3 regions of the Clostridium sediminicola genome follow, and region 1 is predicted to be linked to each of the others. Evidence: riboswitches for the same ligand, from Rfam matches in the RefSeq annotation. Region 1 holds a riboswitch; each other region holds the start of a gene.
The links. Region 1 has a riboswitch for thiamine pyrophosphate ahead of ACQ3F0_RS00245 (energy-coupled thiamine transporter ThiT). Riboswitches for the same ligand answer to the same signal wherever they lie in the genome.
Positions count from the first base shown of each region.

Region 2: linked by a shared signal. The riboswitch ahead of thiW (energy coupling factor transporter S component ThiW) and the one ahead of ACQ3F0_RS00245 (energy-coupled thiamine transporter ThiT) in region 1 are both predicted to bind thiamine pyrophosphate.
Region 3: linked by a shared signal. The riboswitch ahead of ACQ3F0_RS08710 (MTH1187 family thiamine-binding protein) and the one ahead of ACQ3F0_RS00245 (energy-coupled thiamine transporter ThiT) in region 1 are both predicted to bind thiamine pyrophosphate.

Region 1 is NZ_BAABMF010000001.1:50,773-53,011, forward strand. It holds gene ACQ3F0_RS00240 (cell wall hydrolase) at 1-551, opposite strand, end outside; TPP riboswitch at 903-1,014, shown strand; gene ACQ3F0_RS00245 (energy-coupled thiamine transporter ThiT) at 1,093-1,692, shown strand; gene tenA (thiaminase II) at 1,702-2,239, shown strand, end outside.
Region 2 is NZ_BAABMF010000006.1:84,103-86,341, reverse strand. It holds gene cytX (putative hydroxymethylpyrimidine transporter CytX) at 1-768, opposite strand, end outside; gene thiW (energy coupling factor transporter S component ThiW) at 815-1,312, opposite strand; TPP riboswitch at 1,460-1,568, opposite strand; gene ACQ3F0_RS12060 (ABC-F family ATP-binding cassette domain-containing protein) at 1,639-2,239, opposite strand, start outside.
Region 3 is NZ_BAABMF010000003.1:413,260-415,498, reverse strand. It holds gene ACQ3F0_RS08720 (DUF1292 domain-containing protein) at 1-44, shown strand, start outside; gene ACQ3F0_RS08715 (DUF2726 domain-containing protein) at 249-917, shown strand; TPP riboswitch at 988-1,094, shown strand; gene ACQ3F0_RS08710 (MTH1187 family thiamine-binding protein) at 1,147-1,437, shown strand; gene ACQ3F0_RS08705 (ABC transporter permease) at 1,409-2,164, shown strand; gene ACQ3F0_RS08700 (ABC transporter substrate-binding protein) at 2,187-2,239, shown strand, end outside.

The sequences.
Region 1 (2,239 bases):
ATTGTTTGGTAAATAACAGAACTTATTGAATTTGGAAAGCTACCACTTTGAACTCGATTTATAACTACTGCACCAACAGCTACTTTACCGGCATATGGTTCTCCTTCTGCTTCAGCAGTTATTAATCTAGCCAGTAAGTCTACATCACTTTGAGAATAATTGATTACTCCTGAAGGTGGTTTTACGCCTGGTATATTTAATGTTTGCCCTGGATAAATATAGTTATTCCAAATATTATTTGCTTTTCTTAGATTATTAATAGATACTCCATATTTTTTTGAAATTAAGTAAAGAGAATCGCCACTTTGTACTTTATGAGTTTCACATGATACATAGATAGCTTGTCCAGGATAAATACTTGTACTTTTTAAACCGTTATCATTCATCAAAATAGTTGAAGAAGTATTAAATAGAACACCAATTTTATATAATGAATCTCCAGGTTGAATTTTATAAGTTGCTGCGAAAACATCATTTGTTGAGAAAAAAGAAATGCCTACTGTTAAAGCACTGGCTAAAAGAATAGTTTTCAAACTTTTAAATTTTATCATTTGTATCCTCCTAAGGTTTGGTAAAATATTTAATCATAAATAGATAGTAAGTAGTAAACTATCATAGAAAAAATGAGGGGTCCCGGCAATCTACGGGAATAATCGACGTCAAAGTCATTTTATAATAAAAAAATTTCTTAATCAATGGAAGTTGTTTGTAGTTGTAGCAATATAAAGAGTTATGTGAATTATATAGTATAAATAATATATAATATTAATTTTTTATGAACGAGGTGTAGATAGGAGTACTAAAGAACTAGTGGACAGTATTATGGTTTGTATTGCTTCAGAAATAAATATTTTGTAAAGGGGCTTGACTATTTTTGTGGAAAATTCTATAATTTAGTTATAATTTAATATTCAGGGGAGCTTGTGCAATCAGGCTGAGATGATATCTAATGCGATGAATACCCTCAAACCTGATCTGGATAATGCCAGCGTAGGAATATGTTTTAGCGTATTTTAGCGTGTTGCCTAATTGGGTAACACGTTTTTTTTATGTAGTTTTTAGAATATCAAAATATTACAAGGGGGAACAAAAATGAACATAGCGATTATTTTAGCAATTATTTTCACACTGGCAATATTAGTAGTAAGTATCAAAAGATTGAGAGGATTTAAATTTGAGGCAAGAGTGATTTCAAGAATTGGTCTTGTGGCAGCCATAACCATAGTTCTTTATATGATAAAACTAGTACCATTTCCACAAGGTGGAGGGTGTAGTTTATTATCTATGCTTCCAATAATGATTCTTGCTGTAGTTTTTAGCACTGAAGAAGCAATAATTTGCGCAATAATTGTTGCTAGTTTAAAAATAATTATTCAGCCACCATATTACCCACTTCAAATACCATTAGATTATTATGGCTCAATGATGGCCATTGCTTTTACACCAATGTTTGGAGTTTTTAAGAAATCAGAGTTAGTGGCTGGAGCACTTACTGCATCCGCAATATCAATATTTTTTAGTATATTATCAGGGGTTATTTTCTTTGGAGAATTTGCGCCGGAAGGTATGAATGTATGGCCTTATTCTATTATCTATAATGTATTAGGGTCTGGTGTAGAAGCAATACTATGTGTTGTTGTACTAGCAATAATACCTTTAACAAATTTAAAAGTGTTACAACTAAGAAATTGAGGTGAGAGTATGAGTTTTTCAAAACGACTAGTAGAAGATGAAAGAGTTTTAAAGTTCTATGAGGATTATATGAAACATCCTTTTATTAGAGGATTAAAGGACGGAACATTGGACAGAGGTAAGTATAGAAACTATTTGATCCAAGATTCTTTATACCTTAAGGACTATGCAAAAGTTTATGCACATGCATTCTTGTTAGTTAATAGGGTAGAAGACTTACAATTTTTACATACGTGTATAGGAGTAGTAATGTCTGATGAAACCAATATGCATATAAAATATCTTCACGATTATGATCTTGATGTATACAAAGTTGATGATATGGTAGTAAAACCTGCCAATAGAGAATATTTAGATTATATGCTAAGCTTTGCGGAGGGTGGGGATATAAAAGAAATATTTATGTCTGCGCTGCCATGTACTTTAACATATGAATATATTGGGAAAACATTAAAACAAGAATGTGGTGATAGTTTATCAAATAATTATTATGGTCCATGGATTGAAGCTTATGCAGGAAAAGAATTTGAAGAGTTTAGTGTAGAAT
Region 2 (2,239 bases), on a different contig from region 1:
AATTCCAAGATTTGCAGCTAACATAATAGCTGATGGATCTGGATTTTGAGTAACAATAGCAGCACCTAGACCAATAACGTACATCCATGAGCTTCCTAAAAAATAACCAATAAAACTACCGTAAGTACCAGCTTTTTCAGATTTTGCAAATCTAGTATAGTCTGCGATTAATGGTAACCAAGAAAGTGGCATTACCACAGAAAGTTCTAGGGCTCCTCCGAATGAAATAGAATTATCACCTATGCTACTAAACAAGCTTTGATTAGAAAATATAACTGATGCAAGCACAAGAGTTAAACCAAACAATAAAACAACGGCTATAACATTTAATTTCTTAAAACTTTTTATTCCAAGGAAAATCCAGAAGCAAATACATAATCCGATTAATATAATCCAAAGGGATATGTTATTAATGTTCCATAGAGTATCGCTTATCACATTTAAAGATAGAGCAGCTGATTTAATCATTATAGCTGTCCATCCCAATAATTGAAGTACATTTAAAATAGAGAATAAATAAGTGCCATATAGTCCAAAAGAAATTCTTGTTGAGGTAATCGCGGGTATTCTCTCACGAGTTCCTATAATTCCACCTAAAGCTAAGATTACTGTACCTATAAGATGTCCAATTATAATAGTTACTAAACCAATTTTAAAACCAAGAGGAGCAATAAATCCCCCAGTTAATATTTCAGCTATTGATATAGAAGCTCCGCACCATAAAAATGCTAAACTCCAAAAAGATAATTTGTTTTCATTATTTGCCATATTATATACCTGCCTTTTTGTATAATCATTAGAAATAATTTGTTTATTAATGTAAGCTATCTTTTAGCTTTAGAATTTTCATTGAATCTAATGTCTTTATCAATATATAAGCAATGATACTTCCAACTGTAGTACTGAGTAGAAAAGGTATAACAAAGAAAAATAAAGCAACTGATTTACCCATAAATAAGGTAGCAACAGGGTATGCGATAATCCCACCAATAATTCCTGTTCCCAGTATTTCACCAAATACAGCAATTAAATATTTTTTAGTATGTTTGTACAACATAGCTGCAAGGAATGCTCCAATCATAGAACCAGGAAAAGCTAAAAGAGAACCAGTACCTAAAATATTTCGCATTAATGAAATGCAAAATGCGATAGATACACTATAGATAGGCCCGAGAGTGATTGCTGAAAAGACATTGATGAAATGCTGCACAGGAAAACATTTTGAGGCACCAACAGGGAAAAAAATTAAACTTCCAGTTACGATGCCAAGTGCAGTTAATAGTGCTGAAAAAACTAATTTTTTGGTTTTCATAAGAAATTCTCCTTTTCAATAACAGGAGTTGAGAGTTAACCTTCAAACAAATATATCAATTAATATTTTAACTAAGGTAATAAGAGTGAAAGAGTTTTTATGGAAGTGAAATAAAAAAACACAAATCCGTAGATTTGTGTTAGAAATTACATTTTCATAAACAACGTCCTACGCTGGCATTATCCAGATCAGGTTAAGGGTCTAAGAATTTAATTCTTACTCTCAGCTGGAATTACCAGCTCCCCTGTGTTAAAATTTACTATTTTATTATAAAATTATCTTAGCATAGCTCATGATTTTAATCAAGAAAAAATTGCGAAGCGGTTCTAAACTATTTTAGTCGTCCAGGACTCACAGTTCCATACGTCGGTTACTATATCGTTATAGAATTCTGGTTCGTGGCAGATTAAAAGAATGCTACCTTTGTATTCTTTTAGTGCACGTTTTAGTTCATCTTTGGCATCTACGTCAAGGTGATTAGTAGGCTCGTCTAGAACAAGTATATTTGATTCTCTGTTTATTATTTTACATAATCGAACTTTAGCTTGTTCACCACCACTTAAGACTAGCACTTTACTTTCTATGTGTTTAGTTGTAAGACCGCATTTTGCTAATGCTGCACGGACTTCGTACTGAGTATATGAAGGAAACTCTTGCCATACTTCCTCTATACAACTATTATAATTAGCTTCTTTTATCTCTTGTTGAAAATATCCAATATGCTGATGGTCGCCTAGTTCAACTTCACCTGAAATGGCAGGAATTTCACCTAAAATACTTCTAAGTAAAGTTGTTTTTCCTAGACCGTTAGCACCAACTAAAGCAATTTTTTGTCCACGTTCCATAAGCAAGTTCAAAGGTTTAGATAGAGGTTCATCATATCCAATTACTAAATCTTTAGTTTCAAAAATTAGTTTATCTGGAGTT
Region 3 (2,239 bases), on a different contig from region 1:
AAGCGGATGAAGAAATGTTTGAAGAAGCAAATAAAGAAAAATAACATTAAATTTAGAATATCTAATTAAAAAGGACTGGAAATAGATTTGTAATTATAAAATCTATTTTCAGTCTTTTATTAGTTTATTTAATAGTAAGCAGAAGCACGAAATATAAAATATACCAATATATAGAAAAATATGGTATAATATTAACTGAAGTTTGATAATGTATTAAAGTTTTTTGATAATAAAAAAGGAGAATAGATATGATGTTTATAAACAATAAAAAGCACATGTATGTTTCTAAAAAACAGTTATTATCTCAAACAGAATTAGCCTTTTACAGTAGTTTAAGAAAAGTTATCCAGGACGATACTATGATATGCCCTAAAGTGGCAATTAATGAAATTTTTATGGAAATATTTGAAGAAAAAAAAGGTAATTATAAAAATATAAACAAGATAACTATGAATCCTATAGACTTTTTAATATGTAGCTCTAATAATTTAATACCTATTTTGGGAATAGAATTAGAAGAGGAATCGTATAACCGTATGAATAGAATAGAAAGAGATCGCATACTAAATACACTTTTTAATGAGGCCAATTTGCCTTTATTAAGATTTAAGAAAAAGGAAAAGTATGAAATACAAGAGATAAAAGAAAAATTAGATTTGATATTTGTTCAAAGTGAAAGAAGTATCGATTGTGTAGTTGCCACCATTGAAACTGATTCATTGATAAAAATGGACAAAAATCAATCCAATATAAAGCGAAATAAAAATGTTAAACTATTATGTCCTGTTTGTGGAGCTGAGATGATACTTAGAAAAACAAGAAGAGGGCGTAATAAAGGAAAAGAATTTTATTTATGTTCTAATTATCCAAAGTGCAAGGAAGTTTTAAAAAGAACCTATAAATTGAGTGTTTTATGATGAAAAAGTTAAATTTTTGTAAGTACAATCTTGATTAATTACAAAAAAGAGTATATAATAACAATTGAAAAAATAATAATCTGGGAGCTAATGTTTTTGGCTGAGAGGGGATACGAAAATTCCGACCATGAACCTGATCTGGATAATGCCAGCGTAGGAAAAAGTTAGTAGTATACTGGTGCCTATTCAAGGTAGCAGTTTTTTTGTTTTAGAAAAGGGAGGATTTAATATGTCAGTTGTAAATGTAAGTCTACAAATATTACCTGTTGTTCCAGAAGAAAGAATTTACCCAGTAGTAGACAAGGTAATAGAATTGATACAAAAAAGTGGGGTAAAATATGAAGTAGGACCAATGGAAACAACTATGGAAGGCGAGTTAGATGAATTGTTGAATATTGTAAAAGAAGCTCAAAGTATATGTGTCAATGAAGGCGCTAGTAGAGTGGTTTCCATGGTGAAAATTGACTATAAACCTGAGGGTGTGACTATGAATGAGAAGGTTGGAAAATACAGAAAGTAAAGTTTTACCTAGTCTTTTCATTATATTTCTTATTGTTTTATGGGAAGTAATTATTAATAAATTTGAGGTACCTAAGTATATACTTCCAGCTCCAACGATAATAATAAATTCACTAATAGAAACAAAAACTGTATTATTAATGCATGCTAAGACTACGCTGATTGAAGCATCAATGGGGTTTATAATGGCGACTATTTTTGCTGTTGTATTAGCAGCTTTAATTAACAAGTTCAAATTATTAAAAAGAATTTTATATCCAATTTTTATTATTTCACAAACTGTACCTATTATTGCATTAGCACCATTATTTATGATTTGGTTAGGATTTGATATTCTTCCTAAAATAGTAATTGTTATGTTAGTATGCTTCTTTCCAATAGTTATCAGCGTTACTGAGGGATTGGAAAGAGTTGATAAAGACATGGTAAATATAATGAAAGTAATGAAGGCTAGTGAGTGGGATATTTTCACAAAAGTACAATTGCCAGCTACCTTACCATCTTTTTTTTCAGGGCTTAAAATTGCAGCTACATACAGTATTATGGGAGCCGTAATTGGAGAATGGATAGGAGCTAAAAGCGGTTTAGGGGTTTATATGACACGTGCTATGAGTTCTTTTAAAACCGAAGCTTTATTTGCAGACATAGTAATAGTTGTTTTCATTAGCATAATCTTTTTTAAGTTAATAGAACTTTTAGAAAAAATAATAATGCCTTGGAATAGGTAAGATAAACAGAGGAGAGAAAAAAATGTTAAAAAAAATAAGTTATTTAGTAACAACTGTATTGTTATCTACAATGGT